2 regions of the Pseudoclavibacter sp. CFCC 13796 genome follow, and region 2 is predicted to be linked to the other one. Evidence: riboswitches for the same ligand, from Rfam matches in the RefSeq annotation. Region 2 holds a riboswitch; the other holds the start of a gene.

Region 1 (3,205 bases), on a different contig from region 2:
AGCAGATCATCGGCAGCGGTCTGGCAGCCGCACTGATCGGCGGCGGCCTGCTCTCCGTGATCATCGGACCCGTCGTCGGCGCCACGCTGCACAAGGCCCAGGGGCAGACGAGCGCAGGCGGTCAGCGCGGCGACGCGGCGAGTGCCTCCCGAGATGAAGACCCGGGAGACACTCCGTTCGTCACCACGCTGGGCTAAACTCAGGCGGCGCCGAGCAGAGACTCGGCGAAGCCGGCGACCCGTGTGCGCAGGTCGTCGATGCGCTGCTGACGCGCGGCGAGCACGTCGTATCCCTTGTAGAACGCCGGCGGGTCGTTGCGCACGTTGTGCGAGCACTGAAAGTCGTCGCAGATCAAGGTGCCGACGGTGTCGCCACGGCGCCCCGCGGCCCCGGCGCGCTTCGCGCTCCAGAGCATGACCGGGTTCGGCAGCCGCACGTCACGACACCAATGGCACATGGTCGGTGTGCGAGGGGCAGCCGCGGCACGCGTCAGCAGCACGCCGACCGGGTCGCCGTCGAGTCGTGGCAGCACGACATAGGCGCGTCGCGCATACTTCGGGTCGCGCCAGCCCAGATAGTCGAGCTGCTGCCAGTCTTCGTCCGTGAGTGCGGCGAAGTCGTCGCGAAATGTGAGCTCTTTCGTCTCTCGCCGTGAGGCGTTGACGAACGAAGAGCGGATGAAGGATTCGGTGAGAGTCTGCATGAGTATGCCTTTCACGGCGCGCGGCATCGCAGAGACGCCGCTTCGCCGGGAGAAATGGTGAGTGAGTGATCAGGGTCGCTCGACCGCCGCGCCTGGCCGGATGTCAGGCACGGTGGGAGCATTCGCGCTAATCGTCGTCGGCGAGTGCTTCGCCGACGACCTCCTCGCGCTGTGCATACAGCTCTCGGTAGTTCACGCGGACAGTCTACTCAGATGCTCCCGCGGCGCGACGCACCAGCTCACGCACCTGAGTTTCCACCGCATCGTTCCAGGCCGCGAGGGCGAACGAGGTCGGCCAGATCGCACCGTCGTCGAGCTGCGCGTCTTCGCTGAAGCCGAGCGTCGCATACCGAGTGTCGAACTTGGACGACGGCTGCAGGAACACGATGACTTTGCCGTCACTGGCGTACGACGGGAACCCGTACCAGGTCTTGGCCTCGAGATGCGGAGCCTCGTCGGCCACGATCACGTGCAGACGCTGCGCGATCACCGCGTCGAGGCCGTCGAGCGCGTCGATCGCCGCGAGGCACGCCTCGTATTCGCGCGCCCGCTTCGCCGCGCCTTTGACGCCGCTGATCGAGCGCAGCTCTTCGGCGCGCTGGCGCATCGCCGCGCGCTCGCTCGCGCTGAACCCGTCGGTGTGGTCTGTGTCTGCCATGTGCGGTCTTTCTCTCGGGACGTGCTGCCAGCGTAATCGAGCCGCCCTGCGCCTGCTGCTACGCTCTTCAGTACCACACGGGTGCCCCGGTCACGGGGCTGAGATCGGGCTGCTGACGCCTGCGACCGTCGAACCTGTCCGGGTCATGCCGGCGAAGGAAGAATGGGAGTCATTCATGCACGCAACCACCACGCACGATCACAACGAGACGTCTGCTGCCCGCGCGAGCGGAGCATCCGCCGGAGAACGCTTCACCGACTCGCTGCGCGACGACAACGCGGCCAACTGGCAGGCGGTCGTCGGGCACCGCTTCGTCTCGGAGCTGTTCGACGGTTCGATCGACGACTCGGTGATGTGCCGGTATCTGATTCAGGATCACCGCTTTCTCGACGGCTTTCTGGCTCTGATCGGGGCGGCTGTGGCCAGCGCCGACACGTTGGATGCGCGGCTGCGGCTCGCCGCGTTCGCCGGCGACGTGGCGGGCGACGAGAGCACGTACTTTCTGCGCTGCTTCGCAAAGTTCGGGGTGAGCGAGGCCGACCACGCGAAGATTCCTGACACTGCGGCCACTGCCGGATTCAAACGGGTCTTTCGCGATGCCGCGGACACCCGGAACTACACCATCATTCTCTCGGTGCTGATGGTGTCGGAGTGGTCGTATCTAAGCTGGGCGATGCGGGCACCCGAGCAGGCACCCGCAAGCTTCGTGCATGCAGAGTGGATCACGCTGCACGACAACCCGCCGTTCAGACAGCTGGTCGAGTTTCTGCGCAGCGAACTCGATCGTGTCGGCCCGGCCCATGCCTCCGAGGCTCGGGAATTCTTCGGACGCACGGTGCAGCTCGAGCTCGACTTCTTCGATCAGTCGTACGAGCTGCGGTGACCTGCCGACTGGTGGACTCTGGCGCATACGACAAGGGCTGGTGAGTACCAGCCGGTGAGCGAGTACTCCCGCTGAGTCAGAACGGAGCGAGCTTCTGGGGCGAATCAGCGTATGTAATCGTTCTGCGGCCCTGTCTCGCACTCTTTGAGATCCTGAGTTTGCCGCAATGTCGAATCTCAGGGGACGGGTTAACCTCATCGTCCTCGGGAGTCAGAACTCGGAGGTGAGTGCTGTCAGCATAGACTCAGAGCATGGTCTTTCGACGTCCGGGTGCATGGATCTCGACTTTGGGCGTGACCGTCTGTGCGTCGCTCAGCCTCACTGGATGCGGCACCGCATGCTCGGCCGTCGGATATATGCAAACACTGACCGTTCATGTCGAGGACGAAGCCGGGGCAGTGCAGAAGGTGCGGGTCTGCGGTGGAGGCAATTGCCCGGATGACGCAACACTCGACGTCGATCCGAACATCGTCAGCGCCGAGAAATCCTCAGACGAGGTAGCCGTCTGGACTGCGACACTGAGTTATCCCGAGGAACCCCTGCTTGTCCAGCTCATCGGCAGCGATGGATCTGTGCTCGAGGAGAGGCTGGTCTCGCCAGACTGGCGACTGACCGGCGGGAACGAGCGTTGCGGCGGACCGGCTGCCGCTGAGGTCACCCTGCGCCCGTGAGCGGCATCCCATAGCCATGACTCTGATGCCTTTATACGGGCCATGACCGGTGAGTTTTTCAGCGGCAGAGCCTGGGCTGCATACTGCAGCTCGACTTCTTCGATCAGTCGTACGAGCTGCGGTGATCTGCAGTCTGGTGGGCTCTGGCACATGCGACACAGACTGGTGAGTACCAGCCGGTGAGCGCTGGCCGGCCAGACCTTGTGAGTGTTGGCAGGTCGGGCCCCGGCCGAGAAATGCAGAAGGTCGGAAACCCAATTGGGTTTCCGACCTTCTGCGCACCGCGTCGG
Region 2 (3,205 bases):
AGAATGCCCAGCCCGGTGCCGATCGGCGCCCCGAGCGGCATGATCGCCGCGGCACCGGCCTGCTCGAGATGGCGTGCCAGAATCGGGTCGTCGTTGGTGTAGACCATGACGTCGAACCCGTCGTTGACCAGCTGCTCGGTCGCGTCGGCGAGTTCGAGCCCGTCGGGCAGCAGCGTCTGGTCGTCGGCGATGACCTCGAGCTTCACCAGGTTCGTCTCGAGCGCCTCGCGCGCAAGCTGAGCGGTGAGAACGGCCTCACGCGCGGTGAAGCAGCCGGCCGTGTTGGGCAGCACCTCGATGTCGTTGCGCCGCAGGATGTCGAACAGGCTCGGCCCCGCCGAAGGGGTGTGCCGTCGCATCGCGACCGTGGTCAGCTCGGTGCCGCTGGCCAGCAGCGCCTGTTCCAGCCCGTCGAGGCTGGGTGCGCCGCCGGTGCCCATGATCAGCCGCGAACGGTACGACCGCCCCGCGACCTCGAAGAGATCGTCATCGTCGTGGTCAGCCATCTCAGCCTCCTTGTTTCGCGGTCACGAGTTCGATGCGGGCCTGCGGTGTGAGCACCGTCTGCGCCCAGCGGCCGCGCGGCACGATCGTCTCGTCGACGGCCACCGCGACGCCGAGCCGCGAGCCGTCGACGGGTCGGCCGTCGGCGGCGAGCGGGGTGCCGGTTCGTTCGGCCACGAGGGCGAGCACCGAGTCGGCCTCGGTCTCGACGGCCTCGCCGTTCAGAATGATCTGTGTCATGCGGATGCTCCTGTGGGGGTCTCGGATCGATCGTCTGACGAGAAGCGCCAGGGGTCGAACGCCTGCCAGTCGGATGCTGCGGCGGTGCCGTCGACGAGATCGGAGATCACGACGGCGTTCTGAGCGCTGAGCAGGATGCCATGGCGGTGGGTGCCGGTGTTGGCGAGCAGCCCGTCGGCGACTCGGCCGAGCAGAGGCGCGTTGTCCGGTGTGCCGGGGCGGGCACGAGCAGTGGCCTCGATGAGTTCGAGGTCGTCGACCGCCGGCAGCAGCTCGTGGGCGTCGCGAAGCAGCTGCAACACGCTGCCTGCGAGCACGGCGTCTCGAGCGTCTTCGCGTTCGGTCGCCCCGATCACGACCGTTCCGTCTTCGCGCGGCACGATGTAGACGCTGCGGCCGTGGACGAGGCCGCGGATCGTGTGAGTGGTGAGCGGGCGCAGCCGCTCCGGAGTGCGCAGACGCAGCACGTCGCCGTGCACCGGGCGGATCGGCCAGACCAGACCTCGCGGCAGGCCGCCGAGCCTCGGGCTCTCCAGGCCGTTGGCCACCACGACTTCGTCTGCCTCGATGACCTGCTGCGCCGACACGCTCGGGGTCGGGCTCGCCGGCGGCACGTCGGCCACGACCTCGCTCGACGGCCACGCGGGCTGTTCGTCGAAGCGATGGGTGACCGGCCCTTCTCGACGTTCGCTCGGTTCGAGACGAACGCCGACCACCCGCTCGTCTCGCCAGAGCAGCTCCACGGCGCGTTCCGGCACCACATGCACGTCGTCGCACACTTCGAGGGCCGACATATAGGCCCCTGCGAGACGTCGCGGGGTGATCTGGTGGTCGTCGCGGGCCAGGAACGCCCCGCTGATGCCCGGGCCGAGCAGCGGCTCAAGCGCACGGGCCTCTCGTGAGGTGAGATCCTGCACGTCGAGCCCGAGTTCGAGCTGCTGGGCGCGCAGGCTTCGCAGCAGCTCGCGATCGGCGGCGTCGGCGGTGGCGACGATGGTCGGCGTCGACCGGTAACCGGTGCCGACCACCGTCGCCTGGTCCAGCTCGGCGACGATCTGCGGGTAGAGACGCGCGGCCGGCACGGAGAGCGCGAGCAGACTCTCTTCTTCGAAGGCGTACTCGCTCACGGCGGCGAGCATCCCGGCCGCCGCATGACTCGCGCCCGAAGCGGGCGCCGGATCGACGATCGTCACCGCGTGACCGCGCTGATGCAGTCGCCACGCGGTCGCCAGGCCGACGACGCCGGCACCGATGACGATGACATGCTTGTTCATTCTGCTCGCTTCCTACGCCGGTATGATCCGGATCAGGTCGACGGTCTGCACACGATCACCGGCCTGTTTCGGCCTGGTGAATCGCGCGCACTCTCAGCCGAGTTCTCGGCTCCCGTGCTCATGTGGGGCAATTGTACCGCCCGGTTCGTACACTGGACGCATGATCGTCAAGTCTCAGCACGCTGACCGCTCCACCGACCCGCACGCCACACCTCGCACCCGAGAATGGCGACTGAGCATGCTGCAGCAGGCGCAGCTGTATCTGTGCACCGACGCAAGACTGGGCACCGGAGACTTCGACGAGTTCGTGGACGCCGCCTACCGCGGAGGCGTCGACATCATTCAGCTGCGCGACAAGCATCTCGACGCCGGTGATGAGCTGGAGTACTTCGAGCTGCTCGCGGCTGCGGCGCGCCGACATGGGCGACTCTTCGCCGCCAACGACCGAGCCGACGTCGCCACGCTGACCGGCGCCGACATCCTGCACGTCGGGCAGCGCGACCTCAGCGTCGCCGACGCCCGTTCGCTGCTGCCTGACGGCACGCTCGTCGGTCTGTCGACGCATTCGCGAGTGCAGGCCGAGCAGGCGCGTCTGGGCGATCCTGACTATTACTGCATCGGGCCGGTCTGGCGCACTCCCACGAAACCGGGTCGGGCCCCGGTCACCCTCGACGCCGTGCGACAGGTGCATACGCAGAGCCGTGGCGATGCCAAGCCGTGGTTCGCCATCGGCGGCGTCAACGCCGAGACCCTGGAGCAGGTGCTCGACGCCGGGGCGAGCCGCATCGTCGTCGTACGTGCGATCACCCAGGCGGACGACCCCGAGGCCGCCGCTCGCGAGCTGCGCTCGGCGCTGCCACCGCTGCCCGAGCTCGTCACAGCGTGAGATAATGATCGTCGTGTCGCACGACGGCACCCTGCTGACCAAACAAAGAAAGCGGTGACCATGTCATCAGTGTTCGATGCACAGTACGAGCGGTTCTCGACCGGTGCCGGCTTCCTGGCCGCGCTCGATCAGTCCGGAGGCAGCACGCCCAAGGCGCTGCGTCTCTACGGAGTGGACGAATCACAGTACCGCAATGAGACCGAGATGTTCGACCTCATTCACGAGCTGCGCACTCGCATCATCACCAGCCCTGCTTTCACCAGCGAACGTGTGCTCGGCGCGATTCTCTTCGAGCAGACGG

What was found. A riboswitch is a leader RNA that binds a small molecule or an ion and turns the genes downstream of it on or off. The one in region 2 is predicted to bind thiamine pyrophosphate.
Region 1: linked by a shared signal. The riboswitch ahead of F8O07_RS10070 (TenA family protein) and the one ahead of F8O07_RS06025 (FAD-dependent oxidoreductase) in region 2 are both predicted to bind thiamine pyrophosphate.

The regions. Positions count from the first base shown of each region.
Region 1 is NZ_WBKD01000002.1:240,308-243,512, forward strand. Features, by position in the region: gene F8O07_RS10055 (cation:proton antiporter) at 1-197, shown strand, start outside; gene F8O07_RS10060 (FBP domain-containing protein) at 200-703, opposite strand; gene F8O07_RS10065 (hypothetical protein) at 909-1,361, opposite strand; TPP riboswitch at 1,429-1,540, shown strand; gene F8O07_RS10070 (TenA family protein) at 1,537-2,244, shown strand; gene F8O07_RS10075 (hypothetical protein) at 2,538-2,915, shown strand.
Region 2 is NZ_WBKD01000001.1:1,364,530-1,367,734, reverse strand. Features, by position in the region: gene F8O07_RS06035 (thiazole synthase) at 1-506, opposite strand, end outside; gene thiS (sulfur carrier protein ThiS) at 508-744, opposite strand; gene F8O07_RS06025 (FAD-dependent oxidoreductase) at 741-2,018, opposite strand; TPP riboswitch at 2,011-2,144, opposite strand; gene thiE (thiamine phosphate synthase) at 2,179-2,904, shown strand; gene F8O07_RS06015 (fructose bisphosphate aldolase) at 2,965-3,205, shown strand, end outside.